Regions from separate parts of the Alteromonas sp. RKMC-009 genome, predicted to be linked through region 1. Evidence: predicted binding sites of a transcription regulator. Region 1 holds the regulator's gene; each other region holds the start of a gene.

What was found. Region 1 encodes sigma-54, which starts transcription at its own class of promoters, with help from an activator protein. Its sites were predicted from a motif close to GTTGGCACGNNNNTNGNNT; they were not measured.
Region 2: flgB (flagellar basal body rod protein FlgB) is a predicted target of sigma-54. The motif match lies at 3,579-3,597, and genes of this name have one in related genera.
Region 3: DS731_RS08840 (DUF1328 domain-containing protein) is a predicted target of sigma-54. The motif match lies at 2,550-2,568, and genes of this name have one in related genera.
Region 4: glnA (glutamate--ammonia ligase) is a predicted target of sigma-54. The motif match lies at 2,880-2,898, and genes of this name have one in related genera.

What each region holds. Positions count from the first base shown of each region.
Region 1 covers NZ_CP031010.1:1,000,387-1,006,541, reverse strand. Annotated here, with positions in the region: gene kdsC (3-deoxy-manno-octulosonate-8-phosphatase KdsC) at 1-213, shown strand, start outside; gene lptC (LPS export ABC transporter periplasmic protein LptC) at 210-773, shown strand; gene lptA (lipopolysaccharide transport periplasmic protein LptA) at 742-1,311, shown strand; gene lptB (LPS export ABC transporter ATP-binding protein) at 1,317-2,042, shown strand; gene DS731_RS04395 (RNA polymerase factor sigma-54) at 2,138-3,622, shown strand; gene hpf (ribosome hibernation promoting factor) at 3,655-3,942, shown strand; gene ptsN (PTS IIA-like nitrogen regulatory protein PtsN) at 3,951-4,394, shown strand; gene rapZ (RNase adapter RapZ) at 4,441-5,286, shown strand; gene DS731_RS04375 (HPr family phosphocarrier protein) at 5,286-5,558, shown strand; gene DS731_RS04370 (substrate-binding periplasmic protein) at 5,612-6,155, shown strand, end outside.
Region 2 covers NZ_CP031010.1:1,435,813-1,441,967, forward strand. Annotated here, with positions in the region: gene flgN (flagellar protein FlgN) at 1-431, opposite strand, end outside; gene flgM (flagellar biosynthesis anti-sigma factor FlgM) at 442-777, opposite strand; gene flgA (flagellar basal body P-ring formation chaperone FlgA) at 871-1,605, opposite strand; gene DS731_RS06220 (chemotaxis protein CheV) at 1,771-2,691, shown strand; gene DS731_RS06225 (CheR family methyltransferase) at 2,711-3,544, shown strand; gene flgB (flagellar basal body rod protein FlgB) at 3,687-4,094, shown strand; gene flgC (flagellar basal body rod protein FlgC) at 4,094-4,516, shown strand; gene DS731_RS06240 (flagellar hook assembly protein FlgD) at 4,541-5,230, shown strand; gene flgE (flagellar hook protein FlgE) at 5,245-6,155, shown strand, end outside.
Region 3 covers NZ_CP031010.1:2,004,332-2,010,486, reverse strand. Annotated here, with positions in the region: gene DS731_RS08860 (CC0125/CC1285 family lipoprotein) at 1-260, shown strand, start outside; gene DS731_RS22350 (type II secretion system protein) at 412-957, shown strand; gene DS731_RS08850 (DUF2383 domain-containing protein) at 1,187-1,648, shown strand; gene yfbR (5'-deoxynucleotidase) at 1,673-2,317, opposite strand; gene DS731_RS08840 (DUF1328 domain-containing protein) at 2,611-2,787, shown strand; gene DS731_RS08835 (hypothetical protein) at 2,818-3,012, shown strand; gene DS731_RS08830 (DUF6942 family protein) at 3,058-3,609, opposite strand; gene DS731_RS08825 (efflux RND transporter permease subunit) at 3,700-6,147, opposite strand; gene DS731_RS08820 (MlaA family lipoprotein) at 6,098-6,155, opposite strand, start outside.
Region 4 covers NZ_CP031010.1:3,638,281-3,644,435, forward strand. Annotated here, with positions in the region: gene DS731_RS16135 (response regulator) at 8-382, opposite strand; gene typA (translational GTPase TypA) at 577-2,400, opposite strand; gene glnA (glutamate--ammonia ligase) at 2,969-4,378, shown strand; gene DS731_RS16150 (DUF4124 domain-containing protein) at 4,480-4,989, shown strand; gene glnL (nitrogen regulation protein NR(II)) at 5,117-6,155, shown strand, end outside.

The DNA of each region.
Region 1 (6,155 bases):
GAGGTCGCAGCTATCGGTGATGATATGCCGGATCTTGGCATGTACCGGTTTGCCGAAACAAAAATTGCGGTGAAAGATGCCCATCCGGCCGTTACCCGCGAAGCGAACTGGATCACCACAAAAAATGGTGGATTCGGGGCAGTACGGGAAGTCTGTGATGTAATTTTACAAGCGCTCGGTACGCTGGACACCATACACGGGGCCAGTGTATGAACCGTTTAGGGATCAGTATTTCTGCGCTGTTTGTTATGGCGCTGCTGATGTACCTTCCTGTATGGATGGCAGAAGAGCAGGCACCGGCGAAAAAAGCCGGTGCAGACGCCTTACGCCCTGCCTATAAAGCAAAGAATTTGACAACCACGCTGTACAACGAAGAAGGCAAACTCAACCACGAAGTCTTTGCCGCCTCTATGGAGCATTACGACCAACTAGGCTTTGTGTTATTCGACCAACCCAAATACACTGTCTATGTGAATGATGACGAGGCCCCATGGCAAGTTACCGCTGATGAAGGCACACTCTACAACGATGACCTGATCCAGCTGGAAGACAATGTGCTGATAAAAAGCCTGAACCCTGAAGAGTTTATCCAGACCATCACAACCAATTTTATTAAGGTGAATCTGGATGACAAAACCATGACTTCAGACCAGCCGGTAGATATACGCGGCGTACAGACCATCATTAAAAGTAACGGTTTCAATGCGAACCTGCGTACCCAACAATATGAGTTAATTGATCATGTGCAGACAATTTATTCCCCGGGCAGTTAGCCTTTTTGCAGTAATAACGCTGCTTGCTGTTGCCGGTGAGGCAATGGCCGGCTCCGGTGATTTTGAAAAGCCGATTACCGTGGATGCCAAGTCACAGTTTATCGACGGTAAGAAGAAAAAATCGGTTTTTAAAGACGATGTGAAAATCACCCAGGGTTCACTCATTATTGCCGCAGATGAAGTGGAAGCCATCGCCAGTGAAGGCGAAGGAAAAGAAATTTTTATCGCCCGCGGAAAACCAGCCAGTTATTCTCAAACCCTGGATGACGGTGCAAAGGTAAAAGCCAGCGCAAATGAAATTCGCTACGAAGTCGCCAAACAACTTATTTCCTTGCAAGGTGATGCGAAAATCCAGCAAGATACCAGCATGGTCCAGGGAGATAGCATCACCTATGACATGTCAAAAGAGCAACTTCTGGCAACCGGCGGTGAAAGTAACAGCAACGGCCGGGTAACCACGGTTTTCCGTCCTGACACAGTTAAAGAGTTGAAGGAAGAGAACAAGACTTCAGACAGCAACGAAAACGAGGGTAACTGAGTTACATGGCAACCCTGAGTGCGACTCATCTGGCAAAGTCGTATAAATCACGCCAGGTCGTCCGTGACGTTAGTTTATCGGTTTCTACCGGACAGATAGTAGGTCTGCTGGGTCCTAACGGTGCAGGTAAAACCACAACGTTTTACATGATTGTCGGTCTTGTGCCGCTGGATAAAGGCAAAATCCTCATAGATGAGCAGGAGCTGACTCACCAGCCAATGCACGAACGTGCCCGCCGGGGAATTGGTTATTTGCCCCAGGAGGCATCCATTTTCCGCAAGCTGACCGTACATGAAAACATCATGGCGATATTGCAGACGCGTAAAGACTTAAAAAGTCATCAACGTGAGCAGGAAGCGGATGCACTACTTGATGAATTTAATATTAACCATATACGTAATAGCACAGGTATGAGTTTGTCGGGTGGCGAACGCCGCCGGGTTGAAATTGCCCGCGCACTGGCAGCCAATCCGCAATTTATTTTGCTCGATGAACCCTTCGCCGGAGTTGACCCGATTTCGGTTAATGATATAAAGAAGATCATTCAGCACTTACGGGACAGAGGTATCGGTATCCTCATCACCGACCACAATGTCAGGGAAACCCTTGATGTGTGTGAAGAGGCCTATATCGTCAGTCATGGAGAACTGATTGCTCAGGGCACCGCAGAACAGGTATTAAGTAATCAAAAAGTTCGTGATGTATACCTTGGTGAGCAATTCAGGCTATAGTTAAGATATCGGGATGAGCATTTAGCGGAGATTTCGCCACCGGCACTCACACCGCTACAACCGGATGTCCTTTTTAGAGTTTATATAAGACGTAGATGAAACCATCTTTACAGTTAAAATTTAGCCAACAACTGACAATGACGCCTCAGCTTCAGCAGGCGATCAAGCTATTGCAGTTGTCTACGCTGGACTTACAACAAGAAATTCAGGAAGCCCTCGACTCTAATCCTTTGCTGGAAGTCGACGACAGCTCCGACAACGATGTAATTGAGAAAAATAACATCGATAATGATGACAGCATGCAAGAGTCTGCATCAGCCTCATCTTCTGACAGCATGGATACCGGGGAAGCACTGGAAAAGAATGATTTACCGGACGAGCTGCCCATCGACAGTACCTGGGATGAGTACATTTCTGCGTCTTCTGCACCCGCGCCCGGCCCTTCCGGTGGCGACGATGAACAAATCTTTCAGGGTGAAACCACCGAAAATATTCAGGACCATCTGCTGTGGCAAATGCGTCTGACACCTTTTTCTGATACAGACCGCGCCATTGCACTGGCGATCATCGATTCTATTGATGAGTCCGGCTATCTCACGGTTACCGTTGACGACATTCTGCAAAGCGTTAACAGTGAAGATATGGAAGAGCCCGTTGAAGAAGATGAGGTTGAGTGTGTACTTAAACGTATTCAGCTTTTTGATCCTCTCGGTTCCGGGTCCCGCACACCGCAGGAGTGCTTGTTAGTTCAGCTGGCACAATTTGCACCGGAAACACCGTGGCTGGAAGAAGCTAAACTGCTGCTCAGAGAGCATTCCGATCTGTTGGGCAGTAAAGACTACCGTACGTTAATGCGTAAAACCCGCCTGAAAGAAGATCAGTTGCGGGAAGCGATGCGTTTGCTGCAAACGCTTAATCCCCGTCCGGGCAGTGCATTAATTACGAAAGAACCCGAATATGTCATTCCGGATGTATCGGTTGCGAAGAAAAATGGCCGTTGGGTTGTAGAATTAAACCCCGACAGCCTGCCTAAGCTCAGTGTTAATCAGCAGTACGCTGCAATGAGCCGTAAAGCAAGAAACAGCAGCGATTCACAATTTATCCGCTCTCACATGCAAGAAGCTAAATGGTTCATTAAGAGCCTTGAGAGCCGGAACGATACGCTGCTGAAAGTAGCAAATTGTATTGTTCAGCAACAGATGGGCTTTTTTGAGCATGGCCCTGAAATGATGAAACCAATGGTGCTGAATGATGTCGCAGAAATGGTAGATATGCACGAATCTACTATTTCCAGGGTAACAACGCAGAAGTACATGCACACGCCCCGTGGTATTTTCGAGTTGAAGTATTTCTTCTCCAGCCACGTTGCCACTGAATCAGGTGGAGAGTGTTCATCGACAGCGATTCGCGCCCTGATTAAGAAGCTGGTTGCCGCTGAAAATCCAGGCAAGCCACTGAGTGACAGCAAGATTGCTTCGTTGTTGGCCGATCAAGGCATTATGGTTGCCCGGCGAACAATAGCAAAGTACCGGGAATCCTTGTCGATCCCGCCGTCTAACCAACGCAAAAGCCTTATCTAACTTAAGGCTGCTCAAAATAAGGAAGACGAAATATGCAAATCAACCTTTCTGGTCATCACATTGAGATCACTGATTCTTTGCGTAATTATGTCGATACTAAGTTCAGCAAACTGGAACGTCATTTTGACCACATATCAAATGTGCACGTTATTTTAAATGTTGAAAAGCTTAGCCAAAAAGCAGAAGCAACGGTTCATCTTAGCGGCGCGGAAGTCTTCGCCTCTTCCGAAAATCAGGACATGTATGCTGCCATTGACAGCATGGTCGATAAACTCGACAGGCAGGTCCTGAAACACAAGGAAAAGCTTAAAAAGCACTAATTGAATTCATGGATATACAAGCCATAGTCAGCCTGGACCGCACCGAGTGTGCGGTCCAGTGCAATAGCAAAAAACGCATTCTCGAAATCATCAGCGGGATTGCAGCTAAAAATAACCCCGATGTAGACGAAGCCACCGTGTTAAGTAGCCTGCTGGCCCGTGAGCGAATGGGCAGCACAGGTATAGGTAACGGCATTGCCCTCCCCCATGGTCGTCTGGCCGGACTGGAAAAAGTCATCGCCATTGTGGTTACCAGCACGCCCGCCATCGATTTTGATGCAATCGACAATAAACCTGTGGATATTTTCTTTACTCTGCTTGTCCCTCAGGAACAAACCGAAGGACATTTACAAACTCTGGCCATGGTTGCCGGGAAACTCAGCGATAAAGAAACCATAAAAACTATCCGCAAAGCTCAGACAAGTGATGATATTATTCGCGCATTACAGTAACTTAGTGTAATACGCACCGACAACACGTGACTTCAGGAGAAACGGCGTGAAGTTAATTATCATCAGCGGACGTTCAGGTTCAGGAAAATCAGTAGCACTTCGTGCCCTTGAGGATCTGGGGTATTACTGCGTCGATAATATTCCGGTTAATCTGCTACCAGCCCTGACACACACTGTCGCCGATGAATACGAGCAGGTAGCTGTGAGTATTGATGTCAGGAACTTGCCTAAAGAGCCTTCTGAGCTGGTTGAAATTCTCGACTACCTGCCTCAGTCATGGACTGTCACCATCGTATATATTGACGCAAGTGACGATATGCTGGTGCGCCGGTTCAGCGAAACCCGCCGGTTACACCCGCTGGCCAAACTGAATAAATCATTGTCTGATGCCATTCAGACAGAACGGGAATTACTGGCCCCCGTAGCAGAAAGAGCGGATTTGAATATTGATACCGACTCTCTGAGCATCCACCAGCTGGCAGAATTAATCCGCGAGCGTATCCTCGGTAAGAAAAGCTCACGACTTGTTCTGGTATTTGAATCATTCGGCTTTAAACACGGTATTCCCAAAGATGCAGACTATGTATTTGACGCCCGTTTTCTGCCAAACCCTCACTGGGAGCCGGATTTAAAACACCTGACAGGCCTGGATACACCGGTTCAGGTTTTCCTCAGTTCCCAGCCTATTGTGACTAAATTTATCTGGCAGATTCAGAACCTCATCACGACCTGGCTGCCGCACCTTGAACGGAATAACCGCAGTTATGTGACAGTCGCTATCGGATGTACCGGCGGACAGCACCGTTCAGTTTATGTAGCGGAATCACTGGCGAAAAACTTCCGGGAATCTCATCCTGATGTCCAGATCCGCCACAGGGAGCAAAGTAAATAATGCGCATAGAGAAATCTCTGACTATTGTTAATAAACTGGGCCTGCATGCCCGGGCTGCAACGCAGTTGGTGCAACTGGCGAATCAGTTCGATGCCGAAGTTATTTTACAAAAAGGCGATAAGCAGGCTAATGCCAATAGTGTACTGGGACTGATGATGATGGAAAGTCATCAGGGGGAACAGGTTACTGTGATCTCTGAAGGTCCTGATGCTGAAGCTGCAATGGATGCTGTTGAGGCATTAATTGCAGGCAGATTTAACGAAGATGAATAGCGCCGGCACACCACTGAGTGTGTAGTGCCGGCGAAGGCTTAAAGGCAAACCCGTTGAAACGTTTCATCAGTTTAATCATCTTTTTGACAGCGATGGCTTATCAAAGCTCTGTATGGTGTGCTGAGCACAGAAAAAGTCTGACAACCGGTGGTACAGCCTGGCCTCCTTATCTGTACATAACAGACAATAATGAGCCGGCCGGTGAAGACTACCAATTGTTGAAGTCGGTTTTAGGCAAGCTGGATTATGCACTGGAAAGCCAGATCCTGCCTGAAAGACGGGTCACTCAGCAAATAGAACTGGGGCAAATTGATGTAGTTACAGGTGCAGCTTTCACACCGGCGAGAGCACTGAAAAACTATTTTTCTGTTCCTTACCGCAAAGAAACCATCAGCTTTGCCTTTCATCCTTCCCATCATAACGAATATGCCGGCAAATCTCTTGAAACCTTACTAAGGGAAGGCAAAACCCTGGCGTTAAATACCGGTGGGTGGTTCGGCGACTGGTTTAATGAAACAGTCACTGAGCAGTACAGCGCGCAGCTTATTCATCTGGATTCCGTTAAACGGCGGTTACAGTTTCTGAACAGAGGCCGTG
Region 2 (6,155 bases), 440 kb from region 1:
CAGGCGCTCACGCCTCTGCCTAATCCGGAGCCTTTCGGCTTTCCGCTTTTATCGTAGGTCAGAGATTCTTTGGCGCGGACTTCCAGCATTAAATTACGCAGGTGGGTCAACCTGAGCTGACCCTGTTCAACAGCTTTTTGATTAACTGATGTACGGTACTGACACTCTTCGAGAAGCTTTTTGGCCTGGGCAATCAAGGCGGTAACATCGTCTGGCGCTGTTTTTTCCGCTGTAAGTGCAGTGTACTGCTTACTGATAGCAATATCACTTTGCTGAATGGTATCGAGGGTTTGCTCTTTATCCTTGAGCAGATTCATCAATGCCTCAGCATCCCGGGAGCTGATCAGGTGCAATTCCTGTTCAAGCAAAGTTGCCAGATGCGTTAAGTTTGCGATCTGTTGCTCCAGTGCCTGTACCAGTGACTGCGACATAAATTACTCTCTACGATTTAATGCCAAAAACCTGCGCTTCTAACCGTGCGATTTTCTGCGCCAGGGAATCCGGGTCGATTTTATACTCACCACTTTGAATGGCTTTCTTCAGTTTGTCGACCTTTTCCTGATTGACCGGCGCCTCAGTGCCTTTCTTCTGCACCTGACTTAACTGCTGAGCAGACTGAGTCAGTGAGACAGAATCCTGGCGCGGAGCCGTCGTCTGTGTATTTTTCGCCGCAGCTTCCTGTTGCTGCGCCGTTTGTGTCTGTGCCTGCTGATTATTCAGCTTTGCATTGTCAATGGGCGCCTTAGGGGTTCCATTGTTAACATTGTTGATTGCCATAAATTTTTTCCACTACCAATAACACCTCATACACGTTATCGGCCTGAACTGGCGCATCTTTAACCTTTTTTCAGTGTTTTTTACTGTTTCAGGCTATAAATTCACAACCACTGTTTGCGTGCTGGCAACTTCAGCGATAAGCGTCTTTTTCGACGATGCGTTAACTACCTGAATACTATCGCCTATTACCCCGTCCTGTCTAGCGATGCCGGCCGTTTTCACCTGCATTCCCGCGGCCTGAGCACGGATAGTGATGCGATCACCTTTACAGACAAAGCATAGCATATTTGCCTGTACAGGCTGGCCGTCACGGACCCGTCTTTTCATCCTCGCACCGATAAGTTCTTTTTGCGACATGTAACTGGTGTGCCGCAGCTGGTTAATGTCTACTTCAGCCAGCTTCAGGTTTGCTGATGTCAGCACTGTGCCCGGGCTGATAAGACCGGAGGTCACCACCACCGTGCGGGTCCGCGCAACCCGAGCGTTGGTAAACAGATACCAGTCATTGTTGCCGCAACTCACTCTTACTGAAATATAGGACTGGGTGAAGGCGCTGCTGTCTGCGTGATACTGAAAAGGAGTATGGCAGACGGGGATCTGAATGCGGTCATCAACAGGCACAATACTTACCTGAATATTATCGTCGCCGTGAGCGTCACCAATTTCGCCTAACAGATAAGCCTGAGCTTCCTGCTGAATTTTTTCCCGCATCTGCGCTGAAGATTGGGCAAATGCCGGGATACTGGCTATGTTTAGCATCATCAGCAACATAACCATCAGTGGCCTGCTTAAAGATTTCTGCAATAATTTCGATAACTTTTTCTGCATGATGACTTTTTTCGTGTTCAGTTCATTGTATTTTGACTATGATTAAAAGCAGAACCCTTAGATTCGTAACGGTTAAAGTGTCACTTTTTTGGCGATTCTGTTTTTAAACATTAAGTGATATGGTGAAACGCAATGTTCGTGCCCAATTTAAATTAGAGGTGATGTATGTCAGGCATTCTTGATTCCGTTAACCAGCGCACGCAGTTAGTGGGGCAGAATAGGCTGGAGCTACTGTTATTCAGACTCAACGGCCGTCAGCGCTTTGGTATTAACGTGTTCAAAGTGCGGGAGGTACTGCAGTGCCCGCCATTGACAGCAATGCCTAAATTGAATTCACTGGTACGGGGAATCGCGCATATCCGCGGGCAAACCATTTCTGTCATAGACCTTAGCATGGCAACAGGCGGCAGACGGATTGAAAACCTCGAAACAGCATTTATCGTTATTGCCGAGTACAACCGCTCAGTACAGGGCTTTCTGGTTGGCGCGGTTGAACGCATTATCAATACGAACTGGGATGCCATTATGCCCCCGCCGCAGGGTACGGGCCGCGCCAGTTATCTCACTGCCGTTACGGAAGTGGATAAAGAGCTGGTGGAAATTCTGGACGTAGAAAAAATTCTTAACGAAATTTCTCCGCTCAAAGCCGAGGTCAGTGAAGATGTTATCGCCGGGCTGGATACCACTGCTCAGGAAGATAAGATTATATTCATTGCCGATGACTCTTCTGTTGCCCGCAGTCAGGTGAAAAAAGCGCTGACGGCACTGGGACTGAAAATGGAGCTGGCTAAGAATGGCCTGGAAGCATTGAACCGTCTCAAAGAGATTGCTGCTGAAACCGGCGACGTTACAGATAAAGTGGGCGTACTGGTTTCCGATATAGAAATGCCGGAAATGGACGGATACACACTGACGGCTGAAATTAAAAACACCCCTGAATTGCAGAAATTAAAAGTGGTTCTGCACACGTCGTTAAGCGGGGTATTCAATCAGGCGATGGTGCAAAAAGTCGGTGCCGATGATTTCATTGCAAAATTCCATCCTGATGAACTTGCTACTGCTGTAGGTAAATGGTTGTCTAACTGATTGACGGGGCCAGGGAAGCTTGAAAAATAAAGAAGTGTCTGCCGATAGTTACCGTCAGTTCGGAACTTTTCTGCAGCAACAGTGTGGCATTTCGTTAGGCGACAACAAGCAATATCTTGTTCGTAGCCGCTTGTCGTCTTTGATGTACGAATACGACTACGACAGTCTGGACGGATTGATTGCAGCAGTGGTACGCGGTGGGAACCGTAATCTGTTGCAATCCGTTCTGGATGCCATGACCACCAATGAAACCCTCTGGTTTCGTGATAATTATCCCTACGAATTACTTATCAATAATATCTTGCCGCAGTACGCCAGTGAAAATCGCCGGTTGCGGATCTGGAGTGCTGCCTGTTCCTCAGGACAGGAACCGTACTCCATCGCTATGTCAGTACTGGAATTTCAGCGGCAAAAACCCGGCGCTTTAAGAGCAGGTGTGGAAATTACCGGCACAGATTTGTCGTCGGCCATGCTGGAGAAGTGCAACAAAGGTGTGTATGACGAACTTTCTCTGGCCCGCGGGTTATCGGCAGAACGCCGACAACGCTATTTCTCTCCCAACAGTGAGGGTATGGTTCAGGTCAATGAGGAAGTACGCAGAATGGTTACTTTCAAAAGCCTGAATCTGCTGCACAGTTATACAGCCCTGGGTCGCTTCGACATCGTATTTTGCCGTAATGTACTGATTTATTTTCCGGCAGATGTGAAACAAAAGATACTGCAACAAATTGCCGCCCAGATGCAGCCCGGGGGGATTTTGTTCCTCGGCGCTTCGGAATCTATCGGTGAAGCCGGATCTCACTTTACCATGGTGAAGTGCCATCCCGGCCTTTACTATCAAAGAAATAAATAATCTCCTGACGCCCCGCCCGGGGCGTCAAAAAATACTTGGCACTTCATTTGCAAAGTTTTCAACAATAAGAAAACGACGATTCATACTCTGAATCTCTTTTTAATTCGATGTTGTAGGAATCTTTGCCTGTGGAGTGTTTTACATGGCCATCAACTTAGACAATCTGACCGGTTTCCATAAAAAAGCGCTGGATATCAGAGAGCAGAAGATGGAAGTGATTGCCGGTAATCTGGCAAACGCTAACACACCCGGCTACAAAGCCCGCGATATAGACTTTAAGCAAGCCATGGAAAGCGCCCGCAGTGAACAGCGCCAGGGCTCTTTGCAGCGCACTCATGAAAATCACATTGGTGGCGGTCTTAATATCAACAGCTTCGACATCGATTATCGAATCCCAAATCAGCCCGACACCGGGGACGGCAACACCGTTGAAGTGCAGGCTGAAAGAAATGCCTTTCTGGATAACGGAATGAGATACCAGGCAACCCTGCAATTTCTCGAAGGAAAACTGAAAGGTATGAAGAAGGCCTTAAGTGGAGGGCAAAGTTAATGAGCCTGTTTAATGTCATGTCCATTTCCGGTACCGGTATGGAAGCAGAAAGTGTCCGTCTGAACACCACCGCCAGTAACATTGCTAACGCTAACAGCGTCAGCAGCAGTTACGAAGAAACCTATAAGGCACGCTATCCGGTTTTCGCCGCAGAACTTGCCAGAGCATCTGATGAACAGAGCAAAGGCGTGGGTGTTGAGGTTAAAGGCGTAGTGGAGAGCGATGCACCTCTGCAAATTGAGTATGCACCGAACAATCCCATGGCTGATGAAAACGGTTATATCTACAAGCCCAACGTCAACATTGTCGAAGAAATGGCAAATATGATGTCCGCTTCGAAAGGCTACGAAACAAACGTTCAGGTTGCTGATACAACCAAACGTATTTTCCGTCAGGTACTGCAGCTTGGTCGCGGTCAGTAACCGCGCTGAGCAGAGGGTATTTTCGTGAGTACTATTTCAAATACGACCGGCTTAAATTCAGAGCTCTACTGGCAGGAAGAAGGTGTAGCCGTTGCCGATGGCAGCGAACAGCGCCTGACTCAGGAAGACTTTTTCTCATTGCTTACAGAGCAGCTGGCGAATCAGGATCCAACTAAACCGGTGGACAATGATCAGATGGTTGCCCAGATGACATCTTTCACGATGGCAGACGGGATCTCCCAGTTGAATGAAAAGTTCGAATCCTTTGCCGCGTCCATGACATCCAACCAGGCATTGCAGGCTTCCAGTCTGATCGGTCAGCAGGTGCTGGTGGAAGGTAATGTGGGCTACATGGCAGAAGAAGGTGCCGGCTTCAGTGGCGTACTGGTTAACGATCAGACCGTGCAGGATCTGAAGATCACCATCGAAAATCAATATGGTGAAATTGTTAAGACCATTGATGCAGGTACGCAGGCGGCAGGAAATATCCAGTTTAACTGGGACGGAACAGACACAAACGGCAATCCTATGCCGGCCGGAGAATATGTGGTTAATGCTAACGGCACCGTCGACAATGAAGGGACAACCGTTCCTACTGCTATTAACCGGCAGGTAGGCAGTGTCAGCATGACTGGCAGCAGTCAGGGCATTATTTTGAATTTGGCGGGTGATGTGAGTATCAACCTCAGCGACGTCATCCAGATAGGCAGTTAACAGGAGAAAGAGTTATGTCTTTTAATATTGCACTTAGTGGCGTTGCAGCCGCGCAGAAAGATCTCGACGTAACCGCCAATAACATCGCGAACGTCAACACGGTGGGCTTTAAAGAGTCCCGCGCAGAATTTGGTGATGTCTATGCATCGTCATTGCTGGCAGGCGGTAAAACAAAAGTCGGTGACGGTGTTTTGACACAAGATGTGGCACAGCAGTTTTCTCAGGGTAGTTTACAGTTTACTAATACTTCTCTGGATCTTGCGATCACAGGTAACGGCTTCTTTGCTACGGTGCCTGAAATCACATCACGGGACTTCTCATTTACCCGTGCCGGACAGTTCAAGCTGGATGAAGATAACTTCGTTGTGAACAGTAATGGTGACAACTTATTAGGATTTCCGGTAAATACAGATGGCACCAGTTCATCTGTAGCATTAAGTACTACCATTCCCGTACGCATTCCTGATTCATCCGGTTCGCCGCAACAAACAAGCGAAGTGGATATCCGGATGAACTTGCCGGCAGGGGATCAGGCACTGGACCCTACATTATTTAATCCGGACGATCCGCTGACTTATAACGCGGCTACATCGGTGACCGTTTATGATTCACTGGGTGACAGCCATGTAATGACTTACTATTTCATTAAAGACCCGGCGGCTACAACCACTAATGACTGGTATGTTGCTACTGCCATCGATGACAATCTCGTCGATCTGGTGAACTCTGACGGGACTAACTCAGACCCGGCAACGGCGACGAACGTGGTTGGTACTGCAAGTGGTTCAGCAGTCACCGTGGCGAAAATGTCTTTCAGTCAGGGCGGTGATTTTGTGGGCATTGAATCGCCGGATGGTGTGGCTCAGACTAACCTGAAGATTCAAACAGAAGCCTTAGGTGGAACTATTCTGTCAAACGGTTCTGA
Region 3 (6,155 bases), 1.0 Mb from region 1:
GTAAAATGACTACCGGCAAACGCCTGGTAAAAGACACCAGTGCTGCTCAAATCCCTGTACTGCAGGAAGAACAATGCACAATGTCAGGCTGTTCCGGCGTAGCCCAGCCATTCCCGGCGCAAACTACAGACATGACCGTCGAAACGCAGACCATGGAAGACGTGTATTTTTCAATCATGGTAAGAATGAGCAATGATGCGGCAACCCTGGGTAAAAAAGCCTTTACAGTCAGTGAACTGTTGGCAAACAAACCTGCCTGATATCTGAATTGTAAGCATCGCCGGGGTAGTCATTTACTTATTCTGCCCTATACCTGATAAATGCCTGAAATACCCGTTTCAGGCGTTTCTTTATTGGCGCAAACGTTCCTTTCCTCTATTCTCATCATGTCGTTAATCAGAACCTTATACCATGATGAAAACTTTTAAATATTCTGCAGGCTTTACATTAATCGAGCTGGTCATCGTCATTGTCATTCTTGGCGTGCTGGCTGTAACAGCTGCTCCCCGTTTTATTGATTTGTCTGAAGATGCCACCAATGCCGTTACTCAGGGTCAGATGGGCGCATTTAAGTCAGGCATTACGCTGTTACAGGCCAAATATCAGATTCGCCAGACAACGCCGATAAATATCGGCGGACAGTCTGTAGATTTCACACCGGATGGCTGGGCTCAGGGGAGTACTGCGGACACCGCCGGCTGTGTGGACCTGTGGAACAAAGTTTACAGCAGTCCGGAACCGGTAAATGCGCTGGCCAGCTACAACAGTCCCCTGGTGACTGGCTGGAACGCTTACTACTACAGTGGCGCCTGCGGTTACATTCTCGGTAATGCCGGCGAAGTATTTTACGATGACACCGGTAATCCGACTCAGGTCCATTTTGTGTACTTCACTCAGGATCTCACTGTATCTACCTATTCCGGTAATGCAGGCGATGTGAAAATGTACAATCTGTAATTGCTGTAAACAGCACTTCAAAGCCGGCATTGTTCGCAATGCCGGCTTTTACTTTTTTACAGAGCAAATTGTAAAGATGTATTTACCCGCTTCCTGCACACACTGCCTGTTTAAGCATCCGAAAAAAAAGCCTTATGTATCATAAATATAAAATTTGAGTAGCAGACATAACATATGGCCTGATCCCTGCAATTTCCCATACAGAGTTTTGCAACAAAGGGAACCCGCTGTGTCTGCTGCTAATTATCCGTCTGATAATATTTCATATCTCATCAATGTCCTGCAAAGCGGTATCTCGTTTTACAGCGACGGAATTAAAGCCGTGAGTTGCGACAGTACCCGCGCCTTGTTTTCCCGTATATTAAGGGAGAAGCAACAAGCCTGTACTGATCTCATGCCCTATGCAAATCAACAAAGTGACTTTACCGAAACGTCTCTGGTTATCGAAGCCAGAAAACTCTATACCCATGTAGTCAGTAAGCTTTCTGCAGACAGTGAGCAAGTGTTTGTTGATCAACTGGTAGCACTAGAATCACGGGTTCTGAAACAGTTCGATGATGCGTTAAACGAAAAACAGAGCCAGTCTTGTGCTCAGTTGTTGCGGAAAATCCGCACACGCATGCAGCAATGTTATGATGAATTATTATCCCTGAAACAAGCCAGAACGCAGTTATTGAAAGACCGCGCCTGAACTGAGGACGTTAAACGTTCCCTGTTATTCTTTAATATTCAGCGTATTAGCCCTTTCGACCCAGTCTAAATCGCGGGTCTGCTCATCCAGCGTTCCTTTTGCATCTTCAAGAAATACCTGACAGAAATAATCCACACATTTAAACGTGTCCCGATATTTTTTCAGTTGTATGTCCATCTCGTGCATAGCATTTGAAAACTCTGAGTTGGATTTTGATAACTCATAGTCACATTTCAAATAAGCACACAAAACGTCTGCAGCTTTCGCCAGCGCCACATGAATATCTTCTTTATCCTGCTCAATCAGAGGCTGGTAACGCTGACGTAGTGGTTCAGGTAACGTTTGAAGTAACATGGCTTCAAACCTTCGCTCCAGCTTCTTAATCGCCATGGTGGTTTCAGGGTCGTGATATTTTACCGGGCTGGGGATGTCGCTCATACCGGCAATTTCACTGCCTTCATGGAAAATAGCCATCGAGGCTACCCGGTCAGGCTCAACATCTTCGTTAAATACGTCTTTTGCAATTGCACCGAGCATGTGAGCAACCACTGCGGCTTCATAAATATGCGTCGATAGCATTTCTTCCTGAAACTGCGCCATCAATGGCCAGCGTTTTACGTTTCTTGCTCTTTGCATCAAACCGATAAATGCAGAATGGTTTTTACTCATGAATAGTTGTCCGTGTATCGAAAGCGGGACCGGCAACGGCTGGCGGGCCACAGGTAAGCCGGGTTAAATAAATGATGAAATATAAATCTAGTGTACCAGCGTCTCTCATGCACTGCATGAAAGCTTTCCGGAGACTGTGTAAAAAATGCAAGTAAGTTGTAACTACCGCCCTGTCAATCAGACCCAAACACAGCAAAACAAAAAATACACCTTAATTTTCAACAATTTAAATAATGGCACAATACCAGCATAAGTTAATATGTCATTTACTAGAGCAATATGAGGAAATAATTATGCTAGGTTGGGCAGTTACATTTTTCATTATCGCCATTATCGCAGCAGTTTTTGGCTTTGGCGGCATTGCCGGTGCAGCATCAGGCATTGCTCAGTTTTTATTCTTCGTGTTTGTAGCGTTGCTGGTGATCTCTCTGATCGCGAATGCATTACGCGGCAAATCACCTAGAGTCTAACAATATACATTGGAACAAGGAGAAAGGACTATGAACTTATCTAAATTAATGCTTAAGGCACTGTTAGTAGCAGGTTTTGCATTCTCACTGGCCGCATGCGGCGACGGTGAAGCAGAAAACGCAGGTGAAAAACTCGACGAAGTCGTTACCGATGCAGGTAACGCAGTTGAAGACGCCTGTGAAGATGCCAAAGAAGGCATGAATGCAGAAGACAAAGACTGTTAATCAGTACTGAGAAAACTCAAAACCAGACCTCCGGGTCTGGTTTTTTTATGTCTGGCGCCCCATAGCCTGTTTCAACAAAGTTGGCCTGCTTCTGATCAGATGATTCAGAAAACCAATTTTTTCGTTCGTCAACTGCCGGTAGTCAAAATACGGCGTCACAATCAATGACCGTCGCAAACACACAGCAAAATCAGCCGTCAGCCATTCCACACTGTCTGTAAGTCCCAACGTTCCGGCAAAGGTTTTGCCCATCACAATGTTTAATCTGGCAGGGTTAAAGTGTTCCGGCGCTTCAAACCAGAGCGCTGTACTCCCCTGTTCTGTCAGCAAAAGCTCGTCACGATACTGTTGCCATGAGGAAATGCCTCGTGTCTGGCCGGCACTCTCTGACAACGCAAATACCCATTTTGCGTAAACATTAAATACTTTACGCCAGCCGTTTCCGCATTCCCGGTTTATATTCTCAATGAGGGTGCCATTTGCCGGCAACAATTGCCCCGCTGGCCCCGTCAAAGGATAATCAGGCCGGTTGGCCATAAATACCCGGATACTGGCCTCTTCTCTCCCTAACCCTGCAACGGAATCTGCCTCAGGCATTGCTCAGCTCCTTTCTCAGCCATCAGTAAAAAAGGCCTGCATCGCTGCAAGCCTTTATTCGTCTATATATCATACCTGATTGCAGGGGCATTACCCGCTACTTTTCTTACCAACAAAACGATTTAGCAGCGCCGGCAATAAACTCAGGTCAGTAAACAGTGCCAGCAGCATTGCCAGTGCCGTCAGCAAGCCAAAATACACACTGGGTAAAAAGTCAGAAAAACCGAACAATGAGAAACCCGTTGCGATAATGGTAGAGGTGAACAATATAGCCAGTCCGGAATGCCCGAAGGCTGAACGGCTCCCCGCGTCTGCGCTGCCATCTCCCTGTTTCATACCAGACAGGTAACTGTGTAAAAAGTGAATGGTATCATCGACAGCGATACCCATGGCAATAGCTGCAATAGTGATAGTCATAATATCAAGGGAAATACCGGACCAGCCAATGATCCCTAAAATTCCCAGCGTGGTGAGAATATTCGGTAGCAGCGCAATCAGTGTGACCTTAAGCGAGCGGAAAATAGCAAACAGCACCAGCGCCAGCACAGCATACACAATGCCGAGAGTTTTGATCTGGGAGTCAAACAGACGACTGAGAATATCCTGATACAACACGAACAGGTTAGTCAGTTCATACTGAGAGTCATCCAGCCCCGTGGCTTTTAAGTCAGACTGCAGTTGAGTCATAAACAGTTGACGGTTCAACCCTTCCGTGGTGTCCTGAATACGCGTAGAGATACGAAAGGCATTATCTTCTGCAGAAAAATACGCCCCCACCAGCTGATTTACCACCTTTTCATCCAGTAAACGGTAGATAGAGGTAAGCTCATACTCGGTAAGCGGTTTTCCGCCATTTAACTGTTTTGCCAGTTCAGTAAAATTCACTACCGACGTCACACTGCCTGTGGCGTCAAATGCCTTGATGGCCGCCTGCGCCAGCTGCAACTGTGCGACAGAATCTGCCGTCAGCACCAGTTCCTTCGACGCGTTTTGTTCATCCAGTGTAATAATGACATCCAGGGCAGTAGAACCACCAAATTCACGGTCGATAAACGCCAGTTCTTTGTAGATTTGCGTTTCTTTATCAAAGTAATTAATAAAGGAGTTTTCAACATTAAGCCGTGTGATGCCCGCCGCCATAACAGCAAACACAATGAGCACAAACCCGCTGACAGCCAATGGTGCGCGCATCGATAGCCGGCGCAGGCGTTCCAGCAAAGCTTTAATAAAACTGTACTCTTTCGTTTCTTTACTGGCCGGTAAAAATGACAGCAAAGCCGGGAACAGCAGCAAACTTACCGCCATGGTGATCAACATGGAAGCCAGCATCATCCATCCAAATGCGACCACCGGCTGCAAGCCTGAAAAGATGAGAGCGCCGAATCCCACAGAGGTTGTCAGCGTGGCGTAAAAACAGGGAGACAGTTTATCTTCCAACGTAGCGACAATGCGCTGGCGTTGAGAATACGCCGGGTTATCCCGGCTTATTTCACGGTAGCTGCCGATGACGTGGATCATCACCGCCAGGGTAAGGATAAGTTGCAAAGCCACAAAATTGGCTGAAATGACTGTGGTTCGTAAATCCAGCAACCCGAACAGGCCCATGGTCAGAAATACACTGACTGCACAGGACAGTAACGGAAAGAATACCCACTTAAATGAACGGTACAATAAGGCCAGAAGTAACACGATAACTGCAGCGATTGCGGTGCCAAAATTCACCAGGTCTGACTTAATGATATCTATAAGATGCTGGCCCACGACATAGGCGCCGCCAAGATAAGTGTTCGCTCTGTCAGACACAGACTGCGTGATTTGTTCAATTTGTTCAATTTCGGCTTTGCGCTGTGCGGTCAGTTGCTGCCGGATAGGGTCTGCCTTCGCCTTTAACGCTTCAATTTTCTTATTGTCGGCGTCACTGAGGCTCCCGCCGTCTAGTACTTTGGCCTGAATGGCGGTGATTTCTTTGTCAATTTCTGCCAGTTCAGGATTGTCTTTAAAAACGATCTGAATGCCCGTTGCGGTTTCCTGACGGTTAACCAGCAGATCAGTAAAAATCGGATGGCCTGACATCATCGATTTCATTTGCGCGGGAGAATACTGCTGCTTTTCCCATGACAGAGAAGCCACATCGGTATCGCCGGTAAGTGCACCGGCATCATTAATAAGCGGCACGGTGATAATGGATGTCACAGCTTCGACACGGTCGATTTTCTTTATTTCTGCCGACAACGCAGCAATATCATCAAATGTCTGCCGGCTGAACAGATCATGAGAAACCGGCTCATAAGCCAGCAGAATGAATTCCTGCGGGGCAAACGTCTGATCAGCAACCTGAGTCTGAATGTAGAGCTTGTTATCTTTGACCAGTAAGGTGTCTGCGGACGCATCAATGCGAAATTGCGATATGTGTAATCCCAGCCACGCTAAAGCCGCAATAAAGAAAACCAGAATACCCCAGCGGGCTGAAATGATTCCTGCCGCCAGCTTACAGGTTATCTTGCTGTTCGCGTTCACTGAGTTCGAAGAGTTCGTCACGTCGCTGT
Region 4 (6,155 bases), 2.3 Mb from region 1:
GTCAGCTTCAATCCACCAGTTGCTTAACTTTCTGCACCAGGTTTTCTGTTGTAAACGGTTTGGCAAGAAACTGGGTGGCTCCGCCTTTTTTCGCTGCGATTACCGTGTCACGTGTGGCATCAGCCGTCAGTAAGATGAAGGGGGTTTTCAGCCCTGCTTCACGGCACGCTTTCAGCAACGTCAAACCGTCGTATTGGGGCATGTTCTGATCACTAATAATCAACGACAAATTATCCTGCGGCTGGTTGACTAAAAAGTCATGCGCCATTTCACTCCGGCTGAAAGCAAACACATTGGCACCCAGCTCTTCTTCCAGTGCATAGGTCACAATGTCTAACGTTATCGTATCATCATCTATCACCGCGATGGTGTATTCAGCCACACTTTACTCCTTAACAGCATTGCTACAGCAGCTCTGAACTATTTCTCTTTCCGGACATTCCGGCGTTCAATGTACACATATACATTGCCGGCTCCGGCGTAACATGAAGAATAAGTCTTATTCACCGGGATTGAAACAATACTTCAGGCGAAAAAAAAGCGTCCATCAGGACGCTTTTTCAAAATACTCAGTACTTATTTCGCACGACCGGCACGTTTACGGTCGTTTTCAGTCAGCAGCTTCTTACGAATACGGATGCTTACCGGCGTAACCTCTACCAGTTCATCGTCATCGATAAATTCCAGCGCCTGTTCAAGAGACATCTTCACAGGTGGAACCAGAGTTTGCGCTTCATCAGTACCTGATGCACGCACGTTTGTCAGTTGCTTACCTTTCAGGGCGTTTACTGTCAGGTCATTGTCACGGCTGTGAATACCGATGATCATACCTTCGTAAACTTCAACACCGTGTCCGATGAACAGACGACCACGTTCCTGCAGGTTAAACAGGGCGTTAGTCAGTGCTTTACCCATTGCATTGGCAATCAGTACACCATTCTTACGCTTACCGATAGTACCGCCTTTGTGCGGACCGTAATGGTCGAACGTGTGGTACAACAAACCTGAACCGGAAGTCAGCGTCATGAACTCAGTCTGGAAACCAATCAGACCACGGCTTGGAATGATGAAGTCCATACGGATACGGCCTTTGCCATCCGGGTTCATGTCACGCATTTCTGCTTTACGCAGACCAAGCTGTTCCATGATTGAACCCTGGTGCTCGTCTTCACAGTCGATAGTCAGTGTTTCAAACGGTTCCTGCAGCTCGCCGTCAACTTCTTTCAGGATTACTTCCGGACGTGATACCGCCAGCTCGTAACCTTCACGACGCATGTTTTCAATCAGGATACCTAAGTGCAGTTCACCACGGCCTGATACGCGGAATTTATCCGGGTCAGCGGTTTCTTCAACGCGCAGTGCCACGTTATGTACCAGCTCGTCCTGCAGACGCTCAAGGATGTTACGTGAAGTCACGTACTTACCTTCTTTACCGGCAAACGGAGATGTGTTTACCTGGAACGTCATGGTTACTGTTGGTTCGTCAACCGTCAGCGGAGGCAAGGCTTCTACTGTATTAACGTCACACACAGTGTCAGAAATTTTCAGTTCGCCCAGACCGGTAATCGCGATGATGTCACCTGCGCTTGCAGAGTCGACTTCATGACGCTCAAGACCTAAGTAACCCAGTACCTGACCCACTTTACCGTTGCGCTTCTTACCATCAGCACCAACAACAGTAACCTGCTGGTTCATCTTCACGCTACCGCGCTTAACACGACCAACACCGATTACGCCAACATACGAGTTGTAGTCCAGTTGAGAGATCTGCATCTGGAATGCACCGGCAGGGTCTGCATTTGGCGCTTCAACCTGATCCACGATTAACTGGAACAGTGGCGTCATGTCTTCGCCTTTAGTGTCTGCATCCATTGATGCCCAGCCATTCAGTGCTGATGCATAGATAACCTGGAAGTCTAACTGCTCATCAGTCGCACCTAAGTTATCGAACAGGTCAAAAACCTGATCCATTACCCAGTCAGGACGTGCGCCCGGCTTGTCAATTTTATTGATTACTACGATTGGCTTCAGACCCTGAGCAAACGCTTTTTGCGTTACGAAACGGGTTTGCGGCATAGGACCTTCCTGCGCATCAACCAGCAGCAGTACACAGTCAGCCATCGACATTACACGCTCTACCTCACCACCGAAGTCGGCGTGTCCCGGGGTATCTACGATGTTGATGCGGTAGTCATTCCAGTTAATGGCGGTGTTTTTCGCCAGAATGGTAATACCACGCTCTTTCTCGATGTCGTTAGAGTCCATTACCCGTTCCTGGGCTTCGCCACGGCTTTCCAGCGTACCGGATTGCTGTAACAGTTTGTCAACCAGAGTCGTTTTACCATGGTCAACGTGCGCGATAATCGCGATATTGCGTAATTTATTAATATCAGTGGTCATTGGGTCAAAGCCTTGGAAATCAGCGTTGCAGATGTAAGAAAAACATCAGGCAGATTTGATTGCTAAAACGGAATAGTAAAATGTGCGCGGATTGTACAGAAATTCCTTTCGCTTTGCGCATCTTTTTTTATTTTTCTTTGTGACACTTTTCTGGATTGTGTGCGGATCTAATTTATTCCAATGTTTTATCAATGATCCTACTAGTATCCGGGTTTGCTTTGTTCTAGTCTAAGCATCAGTTCTTATCTTCATATACTGCATTTCTGCATTGTCACAGCCTTCATTCTTCTGCGCCGGTCTGAATCACATCGGTACGGATAAAACACGGCTTAATAATGTTCAGCAGTCCGATAGAACCCGATGAATCATAAAACATCCTTACGCACCAAAACAGAGCTTGACTGCACCACTTTAGTGCATTTGCGTTTAGGGATTTTTGTGCTACTGCCTGCTAAGCCGCGTTTTACCGTCTTCATGTAAGTGGCATGAAAATAGCTTTAATGATTCTCAATTATTTTGGAGTGAAATTGTTCATTCCACGTTTATTCTAATAAATCCGGAGGACACGATGTCAATAGAAAAGGCATTAGAGCTGATCAAAGAAAGCGAAGCTAAATTTGTAGACTTACGCTTTACCGACACAAAAGGTAAGGAGCAACACGTATCGATCCCTGCAGGTCTGGTCGATGACGAGTTCTTCGAAGAAGGTAAGATGTTTGATGGTTCTTCAATTTCTGGTTGGAAACACATCAACGAATCAGACATGATCCTGATGCCAGACTCAGAGTCTGTTGTTGTTGACCCGTTTGCAGAAGAAACTCAGGTGAACATCCGTTGTGACATCGTTGAGCCGTCTACCCTGGAAGGCTACGACCGTGACCCTCGCTCTGTTGCACGTCGTGCGGAAGAGTTCCTGAAGTCTACTGGTATAGGTGACACTGCTTTCTTCGGCCCTGAGCCAGAATTCTTCCTGTTTGACGATGTGAAATTCCACACTGACATGGCAGGTTCTTTCTTCAAGATCGATTCTTCTGAAGCAAAATGGAACTCCGGTGCAGAATTCGAAGGCGGTAACCTTGCTCACCGTCCTGGTGTAAAAGGCGGTTACTTCCCGGTTCCTCCAGTAGACTCAGCACACGACATCCGTGGCGCAATGTGTCTGGTTATGGAAGAAATGGGTCTGGTAGTTGAAGCTCACCACCACGAAGTAGCAACTGCTGGTCAGAACGAAATCGCTTGTGCTTTCAACACGCTGGTTAAGAAAGCTGACGAAGTTCAAATCTATAAGTATGTTGTACACAACGTTGCAAACGCATACGGTCAGTCTGCGACATTCATGCCTAAGCCTCTGGTTGGTGACAACGGTTCTGGTATGCACGTTCACCAGTCTATCGCTAAAGATGGCAAAAACATCTTCGCAGGCGACAAGTACGCAGGTATGTCTGAAGAAGCGCTGTACTACATCGGCGGTATCATCAAGCACGCCCGTGCAATCAACGCATTCACTAACGCTTCTACTAACTCGTACAAGCGTCTGGTACCAGGCTTTGAAGCACCGGTTATGCTGGCTTACTCTGCACGTAACCGTTCTGCGTCAATCCGTATTCCTTACGTAACAAGCGATAAAGCGCGTCGTATCGAAGTACGTTTCCCTGACCCGACTGGTAACCCTTACCTGGGCTTCACTGCTATGTTAATGGCAGGTATCGACGGTATCATCAACAAGATTCACCCTGGTGACTCTATGGATAAAGATCTGTACGACTTACCTCCAGAAGAAGCAGCAGAAATCCCAACTGTTGCCAGCTCACTGGAAATGGCTCTGGAAGCGCTGGACAACGACCGTGACTTCCTGAAAGCTGGTGGCGTTATGACTGACGACATGATCGATGCATACATCGGTCTGAAGTCTGAAGAAGTGACTAAGCTGAACATGTCTACTCACCCTGTTGAGTTCGACATGTACTACAGCGTATAAGCCATTCGCTGATTTGATTTGAAAAAGCCCGCATCTGCGGGCTTTTTTTCGTCCCGGCTTTTGCTAGACTGAGAATTCTTTCTTTGTGAAAATGGTGTCCGATGATACTTCGCATTTTGCTTGTCACCGCTTTATTTGTGCCTTCAGTACATTCTCAAACAATTTATAAAGTCGTGAAAGAAGACGGTACCGTTCTGTATACAGACGTGCCACAGGACGGCGCAGAGACCCTTGAGTTCGAAGCCAATACCAGTAACGTTGCAGACAGCCCAGACATCAAAGCGACGCAACAAACACAATCCCGCGATACTCAACCCGACTATAAAGTATCCATTACCTCTCCGGAACCGGAAGCCACAATCCGTAATAACAACGGTCAGTTTTCTATAACGGCCGCTACCACCCCGGCCTTCCGTGGCCGCTACCGTCTTACTTTCGACGGCCAGCCAACCCGCATCAACAGTAGCGGTAAGTTCAACCTCACCGGCATTAACCGCGGCGCCCATACTTATCATATAGACATAATTGATAATAAGGGCAAGACTCTTGCATCATCTCCTCAGCAAACACTTTATTTGCATCAGGCATCAGTGTTTATCAATAACAATTAGCGTTCTATGGTGGCGCAGCCAGCGCACCATGCGGGTTCATCAGAAAATTTTATTTTGGTGCAATCAACACCGTTTGAACGCGTTAAACTATAATGCACCATAAAAGTGCAAATGAGGAATGCTCGGCATGCAAGCCACCGAGTTTGAAACAAACCATTTATTGAACAACCTGAACACAGCGTTGGTAATGGTCAACGAGCGGTTGCAAATCGTTTATGCCAATCACGCAGGGGAAGCGTTGTTCGAGACTGGGGTGAAGCAGCTCTCCGGACACAAGCTATCGGACTTTTTTGCGCCGAACGCCATCAATGATGCCCGTTTGCGGGCGGCCATTCGTCGTGGCGAAGACTTTACTGAAAACGATTTACGTCTGTGCTTCAAAGACGGGCGTTGTGTATTGTCTGATCTCACGGTCACTAACCTGAATACCGATGACGGCCCTAAACTGATGTTTGAGGTGCGCCGTATCGATCAGCAACGCCGCATCTCCAGAGAAAATCAACAAAATGCTCAGCACGATGCCGCCAGAGAACTGATCCGCGGCCTCGCCCATGAAATTAAAAATCCCTTAGGGGGAATTCGCGGTGCCGCCCAGTTGCTGGAAAAAGAGCTGACAAATCCCGACCATAATGAATTCACGCAGATGATCATCGAGCAATCAGACCGGCTGCGAAACCTGGTTGACCGTTTGCTCGGGCCCAACGCGCTGCCAAGGCTTGAGTGGAGTAATCTCCATCAGGCGCTTGAGAAAGTGCGCAGCCTGATGAGGGTCGACTCAGATAACCCAATCACTATCATCCGCGATTACGACCCGAGTATTCCGGATCTGAAAGTAGACCAGGACATGATTCAGCAATCGGTGCTGAACATTTTAAGAAACAGTGTTCAAGCGCTCACAGAAGCGAAAACACCGTCACCGCAAATACGGCTTGTTACCCGTATAGACAGACAAATGACCATTTTGGGTAAGCGGCACTCTCTGGTGGCCAAAATCCAGATCATTGATAACGGACCGGGTATTCCCGCCGCAATCAGAGACACCCTTTTCTATCCCATGGTCAGCAGCAAGCAAAACGGAAGCGGGCTGGGCCTGTCTATTGCACAAACATTAATAAATCACCACGGCGGAAAAATTGAGGTAGACAGCCATCCGGGCCACACCGAAT